Regions from separate parts of the Autumnicola musiva genome, predicted to be linked through region 1. Evidence: riboswitches for the same ligand, from Rfam matches in the RefSeq annotation. Region 1 holds a riboswitch; each other region holds the start of a gene.
What was found. A riboswitch is a leader RNA that binds a small molecule or an ion and turns the genes downstream of it on or off. The one in region 1 is predicted to bind cobalamin.
Positions count from the first base shown of each region.

Region 2: it holds a riboswitch for cobalamin, as region 1 does, so the genes downstream of both, RM539_RS16050 (PKD-like domain-containing protein) here and RM539_RS06350 (ribonucleotide-diphosphate reductase subunit beta) in region 1, are expected to answer to the same signal.
Region 3: it holds a riboswitch for cobalamin, as region 1 does, so the genes downstream of both, RM539_RS18280 (TonB-dependent receptor plug domain-containing protein) here and RM539_RS06350 (ribonucleotide-diphosphate reductase subunit beta) in region 1, are expected to answer to the same signal.
Region 4: it holds a riboswitch for cobalamin, as region 1 does, so the genes downstream of both, RM539_RS06900 (TonB-dependent receptor plug domain-containing protein) here and RM539_RS06350 (ribonucleotide-diphosphate reductase subunit beta) in region 1, are expected to answer to the same signal.

Region 1 covers NZ_JAVRHK010000003.1:319,930-325,705, reverse strand. Annotated here, with positions in the region: gene RM539_RS06360 (SanA/YdcF family protein) at 1-505, shown strand, start outside; gene RM539_RS06355 (ribonucleoside-diphosphate reductase subunit alpha) at 602-2,290, opposite strand; gene RM539_RS06350 (ribonucleotide-diphosphate reductase subunit beta) at 2,314-3,288, opposite strand; cobalamin riboswitch at 3,399-3,530, opposite strand; partial or broken gene RM539_RS06345 (glycosyltransferase family 2 protein) at 4,213-5,642, shown strand.
Region 2 covers NZ_JAVRHK010000015.1:63,187-68,962, reverse strand. Annotated here, with positions in the region: gene RM539_RS16055 (SusC/RagA family TonB-linked outer membrane protein) at 1-2,355, opposite strand, end outside; cobalamin riboswitch at 2,897-3,103, shown strand; gene RM539_RS16050 (PKD-like domain-containing protein) at 3,211-4,608, shown strand; gene RM539_RS16045 (endonuclease/exonuclease/phosphatase family protein) at 4,789-5,607, opposite strand.
Region 3 covers NZ_JAVRHK010000024.1:11,313-17,088, reverse strand. Annotated here, with positions in the region: gene RM539_RS18295 (DUF4625 domain-containing protein) at 1-85, opposite strand, end outside; gene RM539_RS18290 (hypothetical protein) at 334-660, opposite strand; gene RM539_RS18285 (hypothetical protein) at 1,067-1,354, shown strand; cobalamin riboswitch at 2,244-2,432, shown strand; gene RM539_RS18280 (TonB-dependent receptor plug domain-containing protein) at 2,532-4,538, shown strand; gene RM539_RS18275 (YncE family protein) at 4,548-5,714, shown strand; gene RM539_RS18270 (hypothetical protein) at 5,739-5,776, shown strand, end outside.
Region 4 covers NZ_JAVRHK010000003.1:438,597-444,372, reverse strand. Annotated here, with positions in the region: gene RM539_RS06915 (ZIP family metal transporter) at 1-504, shown strand, start outside; gene RM539_RS06910 (DUF4268 domain-containing protein) at 616-1,044, shown strand; gene RM539_RS06905 (YncE family protein) at 1,179-2,267, opposite strand; gene RM539_RS06900 (TonB-dependent receptor plug domain-containing protein) at 2,270-4,099, opposite strand; cobalamin riboswitch at 4,131-4,416, opposite strand; gene RM539_RS06895 (ABC transporter substrate-binding protein) at 4,749-5,776, shown strand, end outside.

The DNA of each region.
Region 1 (5,776 bases):
TGTTCCTCCGGCCGAAACAGTTATCGTGTTGGGGGCCAGCGTACATTCTAACGGAAAACTTTCTCCTGTTTTACAGGACAGGATTGAAACTGCTATTGACCTTTATACCTCCGGAAAAGTGGAGCAAATTCTTGTTTCAGGAGATCATAAAACCGAAAATTACGATGAAGTGGGCGCTATGAGAAATTACCTCCTGCAACATGGAATTCCCGAAAACAAAATTTTGGAAGATCATGCCGGTTTTGATACTTATGACAGTATGTACAGATCCCAACAGGTAATAGGAATATCAGATGCTATTGTGGTCACGCAGCGCTTCCACCTGCCAAGAACAATGTTTATAGCTAAAAATCTTGGGTTAAATTACAAGGGCTTTGTTGCAGATAAGAAACAATATGAAACCTCCACCCGTTTAGTGAGAAGAGAAAAACTGGCAAATTTCAAGGCTCTGTGGGAAGTAATTACCGATGGAGAACCTGCCACTTTAAAAAAGAGACTGGAATAAATTTTTAAGTTTGAGAAATAAGAAAGTCCTCCTGAAAATTTGGTAATTTTCAAGAAGACTAATCATCATCTTTTCTTCTGTGAAGTCAATAACTAATTAGGCTTCACAGCTGGCGCAACTCACCATATTAGAAATGAATTCTTTGGAAACACTTTGACTACGTTGATAGTATAAAGTTTTTACCCCAAGTTTCCAGGCTTCAATCATCAAATTATTTACTTCCTTTACAGGTAATCCCGCAGGAATGTTAAGGTTAAGACTTTGCGCCTGATCGATAAATTTCTGCCTTACCGATGCCTGCTGAATAATCTCCAATTGGCTGATCTCTTTAAAGGTTTTAAAAACATCTTTTTCCTCCTGTGTAAGAGAATTTAAATGTTGCACACTTCCGTGATTCAGCATAATACTTCTCCAGGTATCCTCATTATCTAGGTCTTTTTCCCGAAGCAATTCCTTCAGATATTTATTCTTTCTCATAAAATTACCTTTAGCAAGCCCCGCTTTATAATAGTTACTGCTGAAGGGTTCAATTCCAGGAGATGTCTGGCCTAAAATTGCAGAAGAAGAAGTAGTTGGTGCAATAGCCATTAAAGTTGTATTTCGCAACCCGTAATCTTTCAGGATGCCCGGTTCTCCATAAATGGTGGCCAGCTCTCTACTGGCTTTAGTGGCCTTTGTACTTATATCTTCAAAAATCTGATGTGTTAATCCTTTGGCCCGCATTCCTTCAAAAGGGATCATATTCTTCTGTAAATAGGAATGCCAACCCATTGCGCCTAAACCCAGTGCACGGTGATTCCTGGCAAACCGGTTTGCTGAAGCCAGATAATGGTTTCCTTCAGTTTTGGCAATAAATTCCTGCAATACCCCGTCCAGGAAATAAATGGCAAGTTTCACCGCCTCAGTATCTTTCCATTCATCATAAAGTTCAAGGTTCATTGAAGAAAGACAGCAGATAAATGATTCATCTTCAGAAGAAGGTAAAGCGATTTCAGAACATAAATTACTGGAATGGATAGTTTTGTTTTTGTCTTTATAAACCTGAGGCTTGAAACGATTAATATTATCTTTAAAAAGAATGTATGGTAAGCCTTTTTGCTGGCGGCTTTCCAGGACTTTCGCCCAGATATCACGTTTTTCCATATCGCCGTCTATCATCTCCTGCATCCAGTAGTCGGGTACACAAACCGCATTAAATAAATTCTGAATAGGATTCCCGATATTTTTAATTTCAAGAAACTCTTTAATATCGGGATGATCAATGTCCAGGTAAGCGGCAAAAGCTCCACGGCGTACACCGCCCTGGGAAATGGTATCCATTGCCGTATCGAATAATTTCATAAAACTGGTCGCACCGCTACTTTTACCATTATCGGTAACCGCACTGCCCCTACCCCGCAGTTCCCCAAAATAACCGGAAGTTCCTCCGCCAATCTTGGTTTGCATAATCACCTCGCCAAGTTTATGGGTAATTCCTTCAATATTATCGGGCACATAAACATTAAAACAGGAAATTGGCAAACCACGTTCGGTGCCCATGTTGGCCCATATTGGTGAACTTAAACTCATCCAGCCACGTTCAATCATCTCGATAAAAGCCCCGGCGAGTTCAGGCTTGTACAATCTTTTTGCAGAGGCATTAGCCACCCGCTCTATTGCAGATTTTACAGTTTCACCTTTTAATAAGTATCCGCGGTTTAGGATTTGCTGGCTTTCCTCGTTAAGCCACCATAAACGTTTTTTATTTGGCTCCTCGGCAATTTGTAAAGGTTGAGTGGTATTCATCATGAAAATCTCAGGTTTAAAAATTAAAATAAATCTGCTGCGGTGATGCTTTTATCGTGTTTTGTATAATCAACAGGACGCCTGGCAAAGAAATCGTCCAGACTATTGGCAAATACTTCTTCCTCAAACCAGCGCATAGGCTCATATTCTTCCGGAGAAATATTGTAGATTTTTGAAATCCCGATGTTTTCCAGACTCTCGTCTAAGCGAAATTTCATAAAATCCATAAGGTTTCTCTTATTGATGTTTTCCAGTTGACCGTTGGCAAAAATCCAATCCAGTATTTCCTCTTCCACTTCAATAGAATGAATTACGGTAGATCTTAATTTCTGAATAAGCTCGTCGTTAAAATATTCCGGAAATTCTTCACGAATCTGATTGATAATATAAATACCGGCGTTGGCATGAATTTGCTCATCTACTGAAGTCCAGGCTATGATATTGCTAATATTTTTCATTACTCCTTTGAAACGGTTAAAGGAAAGCACAATTGCAAACTGACTGAACAGGGAAACATTTTCAATTAAAATTGAGAAAAGAATCAGTGACGAAATATAATCCCTGGGATCTTCTGCTTTAGTATGCTCCAGGGCATTTGTTAAATACGCAATTCTGTTTTTGATGGCGGGCACCTCAATCACTTTCTCGAACTCATTATTATAGCCCAAAACTTCCAAAAGCCTTGAATAAGCCTGAGAATGCCGGAATTCACATTCGGCAAAAGTGCTTCCCAATCCATTAAATTCCGGTTTTGGCAGGTGCTTATAGAGGTCGCCCCAAAAGGATTTAACAGCAACTTCAATCTGGGCAATAGCCAGCAAACTTTTCTTTACAACATCTTTTTCCCCTTCAGATAAATAGGTGTGAAAATCCTGCACATCTGCAGTGAAATCTACTTCGGAATGCACCCAAAAGGACCTGTTGATAGCATCGGTAAAATCTAAAACTTTGGGATATTCGAATGGCTTATAATTAAGCCGCTTGTGAAAAATACTCATGTTACTTTTGCATTATAGGTGAAACAAAAGCATAAAATTTAATGGATGGAAAGAAATAGGTGAAAATCTATTATAAAATATCCCATAATCATTACTTTTTATGCGAAAGTAAAGTGGTTTGGTTGATAAGGTAGCCTGGCTTTTTAGAATCTAAATTACAGTTGCGCAACAGCTCATGACTTTCACATGATTCCCCTTAGATTTACAACCAATACAATTATAAAGTCAAAAATAACAAGAAAGCACCATCTCTTTTTCCATTCATCTTTTAGTTATTCACATACTTCTTCACATTGTTTAAATCTTAAAAAATTTTGTGCAATTAGTTTTCCTTAAATACGGGAACAAAACATAGCGCTTTACCCCTCTTACCTGGTACCGGAGAATATAAAGACTGTTGCGTTTCCGTTTTAAGGTCAATAGTGTCTTTAGATTAACTACGTTTAATGGATTCTTTTCTCCTATAAGTTTTCCTTCCGGTTAAATGCTAAATATGGATGTTTTCGCTCATCAGGTAAACAGTAATTTCTACCTGTAAATAATCAGAAAAGATTACAAATTAAGTATTGAAGAAATTTGGTGAATCAGAGCCATCTTAAATTATAGTGAGGCAGGCAATAATTCTTTCAGAAAATAAATAATAGAATTCAAAACTGCCATAAAATTTCCCCCGGCCCATAGATTGGGAATTATATCTACAATTTTCCAACTGCACCACATCTATTCCCCACAGTAATCAATCCTAATTAATTGGAATCAATTGATTTTAGCTAATGGTATAAAGATTGAATCCCAGCACATATATAAAGTTTTATGGTTCTATCAAAGAATATGGAACTGGTAAACACATAGAAAACAAATAAGATTTTAAAAAACCACATGAATAAGAATATCAGATTTTCTGCTTCAGCTCCAGCTGAAATAATAAAAACAGACAATAACAAACCAAAAAAAGAAGATTCTTCATATGGCGCCGGAAGAGAACGTTTTTCAGGTTCAGATAAGGATTTCAGGAAGGTTTCCTGGAGCACCAGGCACCTTCTTATTTTATTAGGCACTTTTATACTTTTAATCGGTTCAGCTTTTTGTGTTTACCTATTCCAGGCTGAATTTCAGGAAATGAATCTAAATAGAATGGATTCATTGGCAGGTATGTTATTTATAATTCTCACAAGCTTCTTATTAATATTTAAAATTTGCTTTTTACTATATATTGCCAGGTTGTTTTTTCGCTATAAGCCAGTTCCATCTGTTACAGACGAGGAATTACCTTTTTGTACTGTTATAGTGCCTGCTTATAATGAAGGTAAACAAGTCTGGTCCACATTGCATAGTTTAGTTGAGAGCAATTATCCTGCAGAAAAAATACAATTAATTGCCATTGATGATGGTAGTAAAGATGATACCTGGCACTGGATGAAAAAGGCCAAGGATCAATTGGGAGCTCGTGTATCAATTTACCAGCAACCCACTAATAAGGGGAAACGACATGCCTTATATCGTGGTTTCAAACTGGCTAAAGGAGAGGTCTTTGTAACCGTAGATAGTGACTCTATTGTAGAGGAAGACACTTTGCGTAATCTTGTATCTCCATTCATTTCTAATAAAAACTGTGGCGCGGTAGCGGGAAATGTGCGGGTTCTCAATAATGAAAAAGCGATCATTCCCAGGATGTTAAATGTTAGTTTTGTATTTTAGTTTTGAATTCATAAGATCTGCTCAGAGTGTATTGGGTTCTGTATTATGTACTCCCGGCGCCCTGGCTGCCTATCTAAGTAAAGCGGTTATGTCCTGCCTGCCGCAGTGGATTAACCAAACTTTTATGGGAAAAACAACCGATATTGGTGAAGATCGCGCAATGACCACTATGATCCTTAAACAAGGCTATCATGTATTATTCCAACGTAATGCCTATGTCCACACCAACATACCGGAAAGATTTAGTGCTTTACATAAGATGTTTACACGTTGGGAAAGGAGCAATGTTCGGGAAAATCTTATGATGTCAAAATTTGTTTTTTAAATCATTCCGCGAGGGATCAAAATCCGGTCCTCGTATATTACTCTTAAATCAATGGATGCAAATGTTAACGGCTTATCCGCTGTTACTGGTTATGATCATTTTATTGCTTTCACATCCAATTTTGTTTATCAGTTCCACACTGCTAAGTGTTTTTATATTTTCAAGCCTTCCGGCTCTATTTTACGCAAAAAAATATAATTTCTTTGAAGCTTCCTGGGCCTATTCCTACAGTATTTTTTATACATTTGGTATATTCTGGATTACCCCTTATGCAATGGCCACGGCTAGTAAAAGAGGGTGGTTAACCCGTGATTTACCACAGAAAAATTAGTTTGGGCCAGAGTTAAATAATTGAATTTTATAAATTTTCTGAAGGCTTACACCTTCAGAAAATTTCTTTTTTAGATAACTATTGATAATTGACTACCAAACGGGAGTAAGGTTTTTAACTCTTAGAACCCGCTA
Region 2 (5,776 bases), on a different contig from region 1:
TGATCCCTGTTGTAGCGTCCTGTTTAAGATACCTGTCTCTGTTGCTAAGCCTAAAACTTTATTTCTATTAAGGGTAAATACAAGATTTGTTCTCCAGGAAAAATCACCCTTATCTACATTAACCGTATTCAGTGTTAATTCAACACCTTTATTTTCAAGAGAACCAATATTTACATATGGAGCAGAGGTTGCACCTACACCTGAAGTTCCGGAGTAGTCCGGATAAGGAGCCAGCAGTAATAAATCTTCGGTTTTTTTATAATAAATATCTGCAATAAATTCAAGACGGTTATTGAACATATTCAGGTCCAATCCAATATTACTGGAATAAGTAGTCTCCCACTGCAAATCCGGGTTCGCTGTATTCGAAGCCAAAAGTCCTGCCCCAAACGGAGTTGCTGAAGCTCCATAAATAGAAGTAAAGGCATAATTAGGAACACTTTGGTTACCCACAGCTCCATATCCCAAACGAAGTTTGAAATTGTTAATATATTCATTGTCTTTCAAAAACTCTTCATTGGAAACCCTCCATGCCAGTGCTGCTGAAGGAAACCATCCCCAGCGATTCTCTTTGGCAAATTTTGAAGAGCCATCATATCTTAATGTTGCAGTTAGCAAATATCTGTCATCAAATGAATAGAAGGCCCTGGCAAAATAGGAATTTAGGGAACTTCTAAAACTGGCGTTTGAATTTCGGGCAGTAGTAGCATCTCCCGCATTTAAATCTGTAGCTCCATTGGTTAAATAACCTGAACGGTAGCCGTAAAGATTTTCGTAATTAGATTCCTGGTACTCCTGGCCGAGTATTGCATTGATATTATGATTTCCAAAGGCGCGGTCATAGGTTAGAACATTTCGAAAATTGAAGTATTTGTTATAGGTTTTTGTTCTTGTACCTTCCCTGACATCATTTACAATTGCCCCAAATTCATACGAAGGATTAAATGTGTAGGCGTTTGAAAATCCGTAATCTATAGAATATTCCGATCTAAGTTTTAGTCCTTCTATAAAATCGATTTCAGCAAAAGTATTTGCCCTTATCCCTGCGCTTTCATTGCTGTTATCTCTAATACTTGCCAAACCTACAGGGTTGTTTTGCGTAAACTCATCCGTAACAGGACCATCAAAGGTACCTTCAGAATTACGCACGGCCACGTTTGGAGTCTGTCTTAAAGCGGTTAAAATAAGGGACTGATCAGAAAAAGTTGTAGTTTGATTTATATTATTAAAAGCGAAATTTATACCTGCCTTTAAGTAATCCTTCAATTGGGAATCAAAAACTCCTCTTAAGTTAAGCCGCTCAAAAGAAGATCCAAGTGCAATCCCCTCCTGATCAAGATACCCTATACTCATAGCATACGTGTTCTTCTCGCTGCCCCCGGAAATTGAGAGGTTATGACTTTGCATCATAGCCCTGGTAAACATTTCATCCTGCCAGTCTGTTCCCTCACCTAACAAATCGGTACGTATAAATTCAGGGTCTTGCTGAACAATGTCCAGATCGGCCCTGGTATTTTTAAGGATTGCATAATCCTGAAGGTTAAGCAGGTCAAGTTGTTTAGGTAATTCCTGATAGCCAATGTAACTATTAAGGTTTATAGTAGCTTCTCCGTTTTTACCTCTTTTAGTAGTAATCAGAATTACCCCATTAGCCGCCCTTGATCCGTATATAGCAGTAGCAGAAGCATCTTTTAAAATATCTATGGAAACAATATCTGAAGGATTAATTGATGCAAAAGCATTTTGACCAGCCTGCCCTGTATTACTGTCCACTATAACTCCGTCTATTACAAAAATAGGCTCATTAGAACCTGTAATAGAACTTATCCCCCTAATACGAATAGAAGAACTGGCACCAGGCGCTCCACTGTTTTGCTGAATCTGAACCCCTGCAGCACGACCCTGCAAAACCTGATCTATTGTGGTGGGAATAGATTCTTCAATCGCATCTTCGGAGACAGAGACTACCGCACCCGTAACGTCACTTCGTTTCATGGTTCCGTACCCCACTACAACCACCTCATCCAAAGAAGATACGTCTGTTTCTAAAGTAGTATTAATCTGGGTTTGGCCATTCACAGGCACTTCTTTTGCTTTGTACCCTACAAAGCTAAAAACAAGTACACCATCAGAAGGAACGTTACCAATGGTATAGTTTCCATCAAAATCACTAACCACTCCATTAGCAGTTCCTTTCAACATAACCGTAACTCCCGGTATAGGACCGTTTTCATCAGTAACGGTTCCTGTAATCGTACTTTGCGCGAACGCAGTAAAACTAATCAGGCTTAAAAGACCAAAGAGATAAACGCTTCGAATCTTAAAGCTCAATTCATTGAGTAAATGTTTTGTCATTTTTCTAAGTTATTTAATAACAATTTTTAGATCATAATGGATAATATCCATATTGTATAGCATGAATTTCTATCCGGGTAAATAATTCAGAAACATAAAATTCAGGATTATTTACGAAATCGATTGATTAATAATTTATAGTTAATAAATCTTAATATTTAGAAAACAAATATATCGGGCTAACTTCAAAAGAAATAACATATTTGTTGCAACTGTACATAAATTTTGAAGCATTACCCTTAAAACCTGGGGTTTTGAAGAGATTCCATTTTTCCCATCACTATAATGCTTTCATAATACCATGCATCCATTTGCCTACTGCTTCTTTTAAAATTTGTTCTTATGGTTTCTTCCTGATCAAAAATTGGAAGCTAACCTTACCTGGTGTTTCTTTCTGCTTTGAGCCTTAACTCTTAATCTGTTCTTTTACGAAGGTTGCTGAAGGCAAAACCTCTGAATATTCCTCTGAAAAAATTAAGGGCAGGTAATTATAATTGAAAAATTTTGGGTTTCCACCTTCCGCACCTCATGGAAATAAACTAATATTGTCCAGATTTTCGGTTACAAATGCTTTATTAAGTTTTGTATTAAAAGGGAATCAGGTGTAAATCCTGAACAGTTCCCGCTGCTGTAAATCCCTCCTGGTATTTCCGGGGAAAATCTTTTTAATAAAACCACTGTCTTTTATAGATGGGAAGGATTAAAAAGAGGGATAAGTCAGAAGACCTGCCAAAAATCAAAAAACAAAGCTTTCGGGAGTTATTGCTTTGGGTAGATCTTCTATTCTTCTTATACCCCCTGCCGTTTTGTTTTGTAAACAAGTTAATTTTAACTATTAATTTTAATACAAATCAAATGCAACAAAAATTATCTAATTATCTGTTTATTTTTATTGGAGGAATTTTTCTTTTCTCCTCGTGTAGTAAAGATGATGATCCTGGACTAACACCAATGGAATTTGCCAATTCTGATTATCAGGAAAATTATGAAGTTACTTTAGGAGATACTTTAGTGGTGGAGCCTGAAATTTTGAATGTTTCACAAATCACAAGCTTTAGCTGGGAATTAAATGAAGAACAAATTTCAACCGATCAAATCCTGAATTATGTTGCAGATGAATCAGGAACCTTTTCTCTCACATTTAAAGCAATAGCAGATAATGACTCTGTGGTTAGAAATTATCAGGTTACAGTAAAGGATCCTATACAATTTGCCAATCCTGATTATGAGGAAAATTATGAAGTTACTTTAGGAGATACTTTAGTGGTGGAGCCTGAAATTTTAAATGCTCCACAAACCACAAGCTTTAGCTGGCAAGTAGACGAAGAAGAAATCTCAAATGATCAATTCCTCAATTATGTTCCTGATGAATCCGGGACATTTTCTCTTCAGTTTAAAGCAAAAGCAGAAAATGATTCTATTATCAGGACTTACCGGGTGACTGTTAATGATCCTTATGAGTTATATTTCAGACCAAAAACAGAAAGTAGTACCGAATTTATTTCAGATATACTGGAGTACAAACCTGCACCGGGACAGCACATAAATGAAAATTATGGATCTCCTGAGGATGCAGAAAATATTATTGGTGGAAAATCCAACATCCTTTCATTGGGAGCATGGGGTGGACATGTGATTTTTACTTTTGATCATACTATTGAAAACATAGCTGAACAAAAAGATTTCGTAATTTATGGGAATGCGATGAGTGGCCTTTCTGAACCGGGAATTGTACAGGTTTCTTTTGATGAAAATGGTAATGGTATTCCAGATGATACGTGGTATGAGCTGGCAGGGAGTGCCCATAATAAGGAAGAAACATCCTTAAATTATGAGCTTACCTATACAAATCCTGATGAATATGCCAATGTTCCCTGGCTGGATAATCAGGAGAATCAGGATAGTGTTATGATAAATTCCTATCATACCCAAAATTATTATCCGCAGTTCATTGAAGAACAGGAGGAAGTAACATTTGCAGGCACAAGAGTTTATCCTACCATAAATACCGACGGATTTGTATCCATTGATGCCCTGGAATGGGGATATGTAGATAATTTTGATGCCGATTACAATATCTATGGAGGTAACGCCATGGAAATTGATTGGGCAGTTGATGCGAACCTTAATCCCGTTGAACTAAGAGGGATCGATTTTATAAAAGTTTACACAGGAGCCCAGGGAGACGCAGGTTGGTTAGGAGAAATTTCTACAGAAATTAAAGGAGCATCGGACCTTTCAATGGTAGATTAAAGAAAGAGAAAATTTTCTGTACCTGATAAAATTGCTATTCAAAAGACAAGGTCTCTGATGTAACATCTCCATCAGAGACCTTTTTTAGTATAACCCATTGGTGTTACGGGAAAAATTATTCAGTATTGTTCTTTTTCCCTGTTAAAAATTCCGTGACAAACAGGAAAAACATTTCTTATTTTATTCAGATAATACAAATTGAGCATAAACAGGAAAATGATCAGATCCAATATTTGGTAATCTCTGAATATCTGCCACTTCAAATTCTTCGGTCACAAAAAAATGATCCAGCGGCCAGCGCATAATCTTTAGATTCGCATCAAAACTGTTATACAGCCCCCTTCCTAGCCTCACGTTCTTCAAATTTCCACTATACCCGAACAATCTGGCCGTATTAGACCAGGAAACGTCGTTAAAATCCCCTGCTACTATAGAGGGCATCTCTTCCGCCACTACTAAATCGCTAACCTTAAGGAGCTCCACTTCTTTTTCTCCTACATTATCGGGATATTTATCACTGGGCATGGGAGCTACGGGATGTACGCTGTGTAAACTGAATTCCTTACCGGAAGTTAATTGTATCCTGGTATGGAAAGAAGGTACATTCTTATGCTTCAAAAATTTAATCTGGTTTTCAAGAAAAGGAAATTTAGAATACAATGCCATTCCGTAAGCCTCCTCATTTGGCTGTTTTATTACATAGGGATAATCTTCTTTTAGAACTTCAAGCTCATTAACCCACCACTGGTTGACTTCCATAGCCAATATAAGGTCAGGATCAGATTTCTTAATCACCTCCAAAAGTTTATCTGATTCCCGATTAGTGATAAGAACATTAGTAAGCAAAATACTAACCGAATTTTCTTCAGAAAATTTTTCAACTGCATCGGGAACTGCTTTTTCTCCAAACCAGTAGGGAAAAATACGTATAGATTGTATGGCTATAGCTGCAACTAAGCCAGTTATAAGAAAGATTGATGAACGTTTTAAACTCTCCATCAGCCCGAGGAAAATTATAAGGCACAATATTGCTATTATCAAATACTGAAGCCGCGGAAAATCCAGCACTTTTGAATACCAGTAAGGGAGATCATAAATTAAGGACAACAGACTTATAATGATTACAACACAGCTGATGAATATGGTTAGATAATAAAAGGCTTTTTTA
Region 3 (5,776 bases), on a different contig from region 1:
CTATGTTTTGGTCATCATCATTACTACAGGATGTGAATGACAAAAAACTAATAAATGCGAGTACGTAAAAAATTCTTATTTTCATGATTTTAGTATAATTATTAAGGATTTATAAATTTTAATTGTCAAGTAGGGTAATTCAAGAGTTTTGGAATAAACCCAATTGGTATTGTTTTCTTGGAATGGGTAGAATTTCTGATAAGGATCAGCTCCTAAAACTAGTATGAATAGTCTTGGAAGAGTTTCCTTGAGCCTATAAGGCATCTTCTAATAAAAAGTGGAATCCTAATTAGATATAATCAGAAAGAAACTCTAAACTTTGTAAAAGAGAATTTACCCAATTAATGCCGGGGGTGCCCGAAGCTGAAATAATCGAAATGGAAAAGGATTTACTTTGTCTTCAAGGGAAACTCTGTAAATCTCTTCCTTTAGGGGAGTGTATAATGTATAAGAATAGAATTCAGGGAAATCGGAAGTAGTGAGGTGAAAGGAACAAAAATCACAATCTGCTTTGGCATCCATATCGGAAAAATGAACCGAACTTATATCCGTATCGCCAAAAGATGTTTCGTGGGAAAGCGAATGCAACGCAGGTAAAATACAGGCAGAAAGGATAATACCTCCCAGTAGTAAGCATATTTTTGTTCTCAACTTTTCCACAGGTCACAAATCTAATAAACTGGTTCATATAAAACTCCATTTCTATTCATAAATTGTATATAATCTAAGAAGTTCTCATTGGAAATATATAACAAAATGATTTATGATATCTCCCTGAATTATCGCTGAAAATGTGTGAAATCTTCTTTCAATTGAGATAGCACTTAAAATTTGACTTTAAAAATGTCGTCAAGGTTTCAAAAAAAAGTTCCTAGTTCTTTGAAGTATTGTCATTGTTATTAACTGGGGACTTGATTCGAACCAATAACCTCGGATTATTATTATAAATTGGCTTATTAACCTCTTGGTATTCGAAACACTAAACTACTACACTTCAATAATTTAATATTTACACTAATTTCATTTTTCATATTTCGAACCAAAAAAGCTTTCAAAATGAACCACTATGGACTTGAAGTCCATAGTGGTTCATTCAACTATCTCAGAGTCCAATGCGATCATTATAAATTCAGAAGAAGAATATCGGGATTTTATTAATAAAATTAAAAACAAACCGCATAAAGATCAAATCGGAATGCAAAAACAAACAACTATGCCTCAACCCAATCACCTCTGCAATGGGGGGATTATTGAGATTAGTGCAGCTGATACCGGATATGCAAATTTAATATTTCAGGTTTATGTAGGTGCTGGTAGTTGTAATTTTACAGAAGTAATAGGCGGAGCTTTTTGAAGGATGGACTTTAGGAGTTAGTTATACTTATAAATACAGTGAAAATCATTGCGGTTATGCAACTGCTTATGGGATTTATAATTATAACTTATTTTTTGAAGGCATAGGAACTATATATGGTGATCCTGCGGAACATACCTTAGTTCCAAATTGCAATTAACTTTTAAGATAACACTAATAAATACTTTATTATGGAGATTAATCTATTTATATGGCAAACTATTTTGACCATCTTATTAATACTAGGAATTATATGGTTAATCAAATTTTTATTTTTTAAAAAGAAAAAATTTGATTCTTAATCCAGAAGTAATTAAATACGCCAGTTTTTATGTGCCAAAAGTTTGGTTAAACAGTTGTCCCGGCGAAAGAAATTGGTATGCTTCGTTGCAATAAGCATCGATATGAAGTCGGCTTTTAAACTCAATGTTTAATAAATTGTCCGAAGCAATATTTTCGGTAAAATACAATAGTTAAAAATCTAATTTTTTTGATGGAATTTCCGTAGCATCACCAGTATCATCTGAAGCTTCCGCCAAAGATTGCATCAGGTAGCATTTACCATTGCAATCTAACTTTGGCTTATCTTTATTGATACATAATACTTCTGAAATATATTCGTAGTTTAAAACATACTCCCCATAAAGCGAAAAAGGCCGAAGCACAATAAAAAAGGCGAGTAATGGGAAATAAGTATTTCACGCTGCAAAAATACTATTTGCCTGATGGTCTAGAAATCAATTCCGCTTAAAATTCAACTTTTAACATATCTACGATCTTTTGATTCTAACCATCATGGCTTGGCATAAAATTTAAAGAAACACAATTTTACCACTACTCTAAATTTTATTAATAAACTTTAAAACTTTCTAAAAACAATAACTAAATTTGCGGCTCATTAAAAAATGGTTGTCCGGATTTTTCGCCGGACATTAAAAAGGGAATCTGGTGAAAATCCAGAACTGTCCCGCAGCTGTAAGCTTTTTAAATGAAGCCCATATATGGTCACTTTCTAATTAGAGGGGAAGGCCGGGTGGATAAAGCAAGTCAGAATACCTGCCATTTTTAGTAATTCAATAAAGCTTTCGGGGATTGAAGCTTGGATTCGTAATATGAACCCTTTCATTAAAGGAAGTGGTTTGTCTTCCTTATTCTTCCTCGAATGTAAAATAACCTAATGAGGAAGAATTCAATTTGCATTGGTATACTATTATTTACAGGACTTTTTTTGAGTCCACTATTACTCCTGGCGCAGGAGCGGGATAGCATATCCCCAATAGTGCTTGAAGAAGTCTTGCTAAACCACCGTAAAAATCTTAAAGAAACTCATAATTCTCCCGCGCCGGTACAGGCAATCTCGGGTGAAAAACTACAAAAACTCAATAGTATAAATGTAGCAGATGCCCTGAGTTATTTTAGTGGTATTCAATTGAAAGACTACGGCGGCATTGGCGGTATTAAAACGGTTAATGTACGCAGCATGGGTTCGCAGCATACCGGGGTTTTCTATGATGGCATACAATTGGGAAATGCACAGAATGGCCAGGTGGATCTCGGAAAATTCTCGCTAGAGAATATGGAAAAAGTAAGCTTATATCAAGGGCAACGTAGTGAAATACACCAATCAGCAAAATCTTATGCTTCAGCCAATACCATCTATTTAAAAACAAAAACTCCAAAATTTAATGAGGGCAAAGCTTATAATTTTAAGGCAGGAGTAAAGTCGGGTTCTTTCGGGCTTTTTAATCCTTCCTTGAATGTAGATTATAAAATTAGTGACGCCATTGCGGTGAGGTTAAGTTCAGAAATGGTTAAAGCTCACGGAAGGTATAAATTCTTGTACTCCAACGGGGTCTATGATACCACGGCCGTAAGAAACAATGCAGATATCACCTCCTACCTCCTGGAAGCATCTGTTCACGGAAACCATACAAAAAATAATTCCTGGCAAGTAAAATATTACCATTATAGTTCTGAAAGGGGACTTCCAGGGGCAATTGTTGCCAATAGGTTTAGGCGACCGCAAAGGTTATGGGACCGCAGTAATTTTCTTCAGGCCGATTATAAGCATGAGTTTGGAGAAAAATATGCGATTAAAGTCCGGGGCAAAATAGGCGAGAATTTCTCTCGTTACCTGGACCCGGAAATTACCACTACTACCGGGCTTCTGGATAATAAATACGACCAACAGGAATATTATCTTTCCCTTGTAAATACCTATAAGATAAAACCTTTCTGGAGCTTAAGCCTGGCTACAGATTTTCAGCAAAACACCATGCAAGCCAATTTGTACCGTTTTGCTTACCCTAAAAGAAATACTTTGCTAAACGCCCTGGCCACAAACCTTAACTTTAACCGGTTTACAATGCAGGCAAGCCTTCTAAGCACAGGTATATACGAATCGGTACGGTATTATGAAGCTGCAGAAGATTTTCAGGAATATTCACCAAGCCTATTGTTTAATTTACAGCCTTTCGCATCTCCAGAGTTAAGAATACGAGGCTTTTACAAGAACATTTTTAGAATGCCCACTTTCAACGATTTGTATTACACCTTTGTGGGCAATACTTTTTTATCTCCAGAATATTCAGACCAGGTTAATTTAGGTTTTTCCTGGCAGAAAAAATGGGGAAATACTTTCCTTCATGTCACCAGCGATATCTATAAAATTTGGGTCACAGATATGATAGTGGCCGTTCCCGGTACCAATTTATTTAGATGGACGATGCTAAATCTTGGAGAAGTAGAGACCATCGGACTGGAAACTACGGTTAAAAACTCGGGAAATCTTTCCAAAGAACTTAATTATACGGTATTACTCACCTATACCTTTCAGGAATCTCTAGATGTAACCCCGGGTGGGAACAGCTTTGGGCAACAAATTCCTTACATCCCCACACATAGTGGCAGCCTAAGCGTAATGGCTTCTTATAAAACATTAGATGTTAATTACAGCTTTATTTATACGGGAGAACGTTACAGTCAAAAGGCTAATATCCCTTCGAACTATTTGAAACCCTGGTACACCCATGATATATCTTCCAGTTATATTTTTAATTTTTTAGACAACCCGCTAAAACTGGGTCTGGAAATAAACAATGTTTTAGATCAACAGTATGCGGTAGTAAGAAATTTTCCGATGCCCGGCCGGTCGTTTCGGGCAAACCTTAATTATGAATTTTAATAAAATAACATGAAAAAACTCTGTTTATTATTAGCATTAGGCTTTACCCTCTATTCGTGCCAGACTGATGACATTGATATTGAAGAGGATGTACAAAACCCCGAGATACCGACGAATCCAACAGACCCAGATGATGATGATGATGATGAACCTGTTGAATCAGATGATGCTGTAAGAGGTTTCTATTTGCTCAACGAGGGCAATATGTCTATGAACAAAGCCTCTCTTGATTACATGGATTTTGAAACCGGGGAATACAGAAGGAATGTCTTTAGCCAGGCAAACCCAAACCTGGTAGGCGGTCTGGGAGATGTGGGTAACGATATTGGCATCTATGGTTCTAAACTGTATGTGGTTGTGAATGCTTCTAATAAAGTGGAAGTACTCGATGCAGATACGGGGGTACGCCTAAAACAAATTGATATCGATAACTGCCGGTATATCACTTTCTATAGAGGAAAAGCTTACTTAAGCACTTATCTGGGCAATATTGGAGATCCCAATGCCCAAAACGGTATGGTGGCCGAGATAGATACCACCAGTTTGGAAATCACCCGACGGGTTGAAGTGGGAAGGCAACCTGAAGAACTTGTAGCCTATAACGATAAGATCTATGTGGCCAATTCCGGGGGATATAGCCCTCCGGATTACGAATCTACCATCTCGGTTATAGATCTACAGGATTTTACAGAAACCAGGCGCATTGAAGTGGCCATTAACCTTCACCGGTTAAAGATAGATAGCCAGGGAGATCTTTATGTGACCTCAAGGGGAGATTATTACGAAATACCATCAAGGCTATTTGTAATAGATACACAAACCGAGGAAGTGAAAGAAACTTTTGATGTAGGCGTGACCGATCTTACCATACATAATGATATTGCTTATATGTACAGCACAGAGTTTAGCTATATCACCGGAGATTATAACATAACCTATACGATGCTGGATACCCAAACTGAAACCTTTCTAGAGGATAGTTTTATAAATGAAGAGTTTCGCGAACAAATAGAAATGCCCTACGGAATCGCCATTCATCCCGAAACCGATGAAGTCTTTATAACTGATGCAAAAGATTATGTTACCCCCGGGAACCTTTATTGTTTTTCCAATGGAGAACTGAAATGGAAAGTACAAACCGGAGATATACCCGCATATATTACATTTAAACACTAAAATAATAACCTAAAAATGAAAACCATGAAAAAAAATTACCTGGCCAGGATTCTTATCGCTTT
Region 4 (5,776 bases), 120 kb from region 1:
ACAGATGAAATTGGTATTTTTATAATGCTGGGACTGCTGCTGCAAATCATCCTGGAGTTTGTGTCCAAAGGTGTGGAGCACGGGCATATGCACCACCAGGAAGAGGCTGGAAGATTTCCTTTTTTATTGCTGGGCAGTTTAAGCCTGCACGCGTTGCTGGAAGGTTTTCCCATACATGACCACGGCCACCTGTTACACGGAGTGGTGATCCATAAAATTCCGGTGGCGGCGATATTATCAGTTTTCCTGATTCGCTCAAAAATGAGCAATTTAGCCACCTTCCTTTTTTTGACATTTTTCGCCCTTATGACGCCACTGGGAAGCTGGCTTCAGGAAAACTTTGAATTTCTTCAGCAGTATTCAGCCCCAATAAACGCGGTGGTAATAGGTATTTTTCTGCATGTTTCCACAACTATTTTATTTGAATCGGCTAAAAACCATAGTTTTAATATTTCAAAACTGGCCGTAATCGTTCTGGGAATTTTACTGGCTTATTTTATTTGAGGTTTCGACTGCGCTCAACCTGACAATAAAATGTTTATAGTATAATTGAACTAAAATTATTCAGCGCTTTTTAAAATTCTGAAAAAACAATTCCGGAGAAAGAGAAAAATCATGTTTAGCAGGGAAGAATCAAAAAAACTTACGCAGGAATTCTGGACGGGATTCGGAAAAAAATTTCCCCATAAATGGTTACTTTATAATACCAGGATTAAAGAAATCCACCTAAAGTTTACTTTTACACGTAAAATAGCGCAGGTTTCCATGGACGTAAGTTCTCAGGATGAAGTGATCCAGGCTTATTATTATGAAAAGATGCTTTCGCTGAAGAAAATTCTTCTTGCTGAATATTTACCTGATGCCATTTTTGATGAAAACTATGAACTTCCTGAAGGGAAGACTATTTCCCGAATTTATGTTCAGCTTAAAGACGTAAGCATTCATAATAGAAATGACTGGGAAAACGTACAGCAATTCTTTGTTGAAAAAATGCTGAAACTGGAAGAATTTTTTACCGATTTTGAAGATTTTATTAAAGCCTGAAAACTTTTAATTTCGCAGCTCACCCCACTGCTGTTATTTTCAAAATTTAGCCCATACGCATATTTTCAGGTTTAATGCAATACCTGGGGAAATACACGTATGGGCTAGATATAACTTTGGAGTGAATTAGCTATTTATTCATTGAAATAAACTCCGTTAGGGTTAATACCAACTTCATAAGAATTCAACAGGCTCCCATCTGCAGTGCTGTAGATAAATAAATCTCCGTCTCCTGTAAAGTCTGCATTAGCTGAAGCGGCATAAATATTTCCGTTTTCAACTTCAAATCCATATAAAGAAGCCACATCGGTCAATTCAGCAAAAGCAGTTTCCGGCAGTTCAGTATCGGTTTCATTAAAAGTATAAACGCTTTTTCCTAAAGTATAGTAAATTTTATCATTCTCAATATCAAGATTCGCAGGATGATCTGTAGAATTTGGAAAAGTAAATTCCGAAGCTATTTCATTAGAAGTGAGGTCTATTTTAACAATTTTCCCTGCCGTTTCTGCCGCAGGATCGGGATAAGAACCCATTCCTGCCACGGCAACCCAAAGATATCCGTCTTCAATCTCCATGGAACCAGGACGATTGCCTACGGTAATAGTTTCTGTGACTTCATTAGTAGAAGCATCTATAACGGTAATTTTATTATTGACGGAATATCCTCCATTTTGAGCTATGTAAAGCATTCCGTTTTCTTCTACAATTTCCTCAGGGCCTTCCTCTATACTAATGTTTTCTGAAACGGTAAAATTTTCCAGGTCAATCACCGCCACGTAATCGTCTTCAGCATTTGTACCGTCTCCCCAGTTGGTGACATAGGCATTCCTATTTGTAAACGCAATATGACGCGGATTTTGAAGTCCCTCATCAATAGTTGCAACGGTTTCAAAGGAATTCCGATCTACAACTTCAACAGTATTAGAAACATTTACCACAATAAAAGCATAGTCTTCATAGAAGCCCATACCCTGCCCTGTATCTCCAAGTGCGGCACCAGAATTTTCAGCAGCAAAAACATCTTTCACCACAGTCCCGGTTTCTTCATCCAAAAAGGAAACCGTACTGTTGCCGGAATTAAAAACGCCTTCATTCAGAATAAAAATACCATTGGCATAATCTCCCTCTGCTACAGGAATTTCATTAAGGTCATCATCGTTTTCACAAGATGTAAAAAAGGTAATGGCTGCTAAAGCCAAAATAAAAACTTTGTTGATTTTCATATTTAAAATTTAATGGTTAGTGAACTATTAATTGAACGCCCCGGCATTGGCCTGGACGGTAAGCTTTGATAATCTTTATTAAAAAAATTCCGCATTTCCAGCCCTACAGTGAGAAAATCCCTTTTGCCAAAACTGTAATTAATTCCTGCATTCGAAATAGTGTAGCCTTCCAGCTGATAATTATTATCTGAAGAGGTGTAAATATTGCCGTTATAGAGAAACTGGTAGAAAAACGAAAAATCAATATATGAATACCCAAGTGAAGCAGTGCCTTTATGTCTCGGAGTATAAATAAGCTCTTTATCAAGCACCTCATCATTGGTTTTAGTGTAGCTGTAATTTGCATTTAAACTGAAGTGGTGTCCGGTGTAATTTTTCTCAAAGTTTCCGCGGAATTCCAATCCATAATTTTTTACGCTTTCAGTATTTTCAGGACGCCAGGTGCCACGGGAATCGGGAACCCACCGAAGCAAATCATTAATTTTCATTAAATAAGTGGTGATTCCGAATTCAAAATCACTAAAGTGAAGATTCTGGCTTATTTCCCCCTGATAAGAAGTCTCCGGGTCAAGATTAGGATTTCCGCCGGAAGCCCAGAATAGGTCATTATAAGTAGGAATCCTGAAATTTCTTGAGAAATTTAAATTTACCTCATAAAAAGAAGTAACGGCATAACCCGCTCCAACAGAGTATAAAAAAGGAGACTCATAGGTGTCAGTAATTTCCTTTCTTGCACTTACTTCATAAAAAAACTTTCCTAAATTATGATTAAGAAGCAACGCGAAAGCTCCAATATTCCTAACATTTTGTCCTACATCAGAGCCTTTTCCATCCGTATTCCTGTAGTCAATCAGGGCGTTCAGGCTCATTTCAGGATTTATCTGATAGGTAAGGTCATATTTTGCAATATAAGTGGCCGCGTTTCCGTAAGTAAAACTTTCACTGTCCCGGTTTTCAAAATATTTATATTTTTCATCCAGATAAGCCAGCTTCAGGGAAGAAATAAAATCATTGAAAAAACCCTTCCATTCTAAAAGATTGCGGCTATTTAAATCTTCATATTTATTATTGGAGGGAGCGGCAAGAGTTCCCGAAAAACCGCGCTCACCCGTATAAAAGTTGCTGTAAAATTTCAGAATATTGTCTTCGTTCAGCCAATGTGCAATTCCCGCGCTCATACTGGTATTGTAAAAATCACCATTCTCATTGTGCTTTTCTGTTCCCAGGTAGTCATAATCATTTTCGGATTCTATTCCGGAAAAATTGATATAAACGCTGGTTTTTTCTGAAGATGCTTCAGCTGAATAATTTAAAATATTAGTATTAAAACTGCCAATTTCGAGCCTCAGGCCATTGCTAAATTCGCCATCAAACCGAAAATGATTATTGAGATGAATACTGCCGCCAATTGCACCGCTGCCATAAAGAACACTTCCACCACCTGCCCTAAGAGCTATATTATTGTAATTTGAAGTGTTGACTGTATTAAAATCGGTTTGGCCGTTAAACTGAGAATTGATATTAATCCCGTTCCAGATTACTGCAGTTTGTGAAGCTGTGGTCCCGCGAAAAGACGGGGAAGAAACCCCTCCCACACCATTTTCTTTAAAATAAACAGGACTATTAAACTTTAATAAAGAAGTTAAAGACGGTTCATTTTCGGCAATAATAGAATCATTTAAAACTGAAATTTCCTGGGTGCGGGAATGCCTAAAAAGCTTTACATCACTCAGCACAACTTCTTCCAGTTTAGTGATAGAATCTTTTTGTGCCAATGCCGGGAAGGCATAAAACAACACCAGAAATAGAATGTAAAATTTTGCGTTTTTCATCTGCCTCTGACTTTTATCCCGAAAGTCTCGATTTTAAAGTTTGCTTTTGGCAGGTCTCCTGGCTCGCGTCTTGTTGTTTACCTTCCCATTCATAAAGAACAGTGGTATTTGAAGTGATAACAACAAGCATCCCAATTGGACTAAGCTTACAGTTGCGGGAACAGCTCAGGCTTGTTTGAAGTCAGAGGTAAGAAAGATGAAGTACGAAGTAATCTAAATTTGCTTCTAACTTCTAATTTCGTATTTCTAACTTCAACCTGATTCCCTTTTAATCGTACCGGAAAACCCGGCACGGAACCAAAAATTTTGTGCGAAAATAAACATTTATGTTTGTTGTCAGCCTAAATTTTTAAAGAATATTTGATTATTCGTTCCTGGTAAAAGTTCTCCGGGGCAAGCCTACGGAGCATAGGAGGAACACGTTTCCGAACTTTAGACATTTACCAACGAGGCAAGTATAGGAGTATTAAACCTCCTGGAATAAAAACCTTAACTGACGTCATGCTGAACTTGTTTCAGCATCTTATATCAACTTTAAAAACCTATAACATATATGATGAGACCCTGAATCGAGTTTAGGGTAACGATAGGTTTGTAGATTTCAGATATTCAATAATAATCTTACTTTTGAATCTTAAACACATTCCTCTTGAAAAAATTCACTTTTCTTTTATTACTAGTAATTACAGGCGCATGTAAAAATTCAGAAAATAAGGCAGAAGACATTCAATCTACTCAGGGAGAACAGGTTGAAATTTCCTATGCCAGTGGATTTGAAATAGAAAAATTTGATGATTATTCCATTATTGAAGTAAAAACTCCCTGGCCAAATGCCGAAGAAAAATTCCGCTATCTCTTAGCTGAAGAAGATGCAGAAATTCCTGCCGGCCTGGAGTATGATCAAAAAATTGAAGTTCCCATAGAGCGTATTGTGGTAACTTCCACCACTCATATTCCGGCTCTGGAAGCTCTGGAAGTAACATCCACTTTAAAAGGTTTTCCGGGCCTGGACTTTATTTCTTCAGTAAAAACCAGGGAATTGATCAATTCCGGAGAAATTAAAGAATTAGGAAAAAATGAAGATCTTAACACTGAAGTTTTAATCGATTTGAAACCCGATGTAGTTATTGGCTTTGCAATTAACGGCAACAATTCTGCTTTTGAAACCATTCAAAAAACCGGAATCCCTGTAGTTTATAATGGAGACTGGACAGAAGAAAGTCCTCTGGGCAAAGCAGAATGGATAAAGTTTTTCGGTGCATTTTTTAATAAAAGTCAGCAGGCTAAAAAAATTTTTAACCAAATCGCTACCAGTTACAAAGATGCAAAGGAACTGGCAAGTACTGGCAAGGAGTCTCCCAAAGTTTTAAGCGGTTCCATGTATAAAGATCAGTGGTATATGCCTTACGGAAATTCCTGGACCGCTGAATTTATAAAAGATGCCAATGCCGATTATATTTATTCTGAAACCGAGGGAAGCGGCAGCATGGCACTTTCTTTTGAAAGCGTTCTTGCAGAAGCACAGGGTGCAAAGTACTGGATAAGCGCCGGCCAGTTTACTACCTATGAGGAACTTTTTGCAGATTCTGAACATTACCGCCAATTTGAAGCAGTAAAAAACAGGAATGTATATAGTGTAAGCCTGGTAAAAGGAGAAACCGGAGGCGTGGTATATTA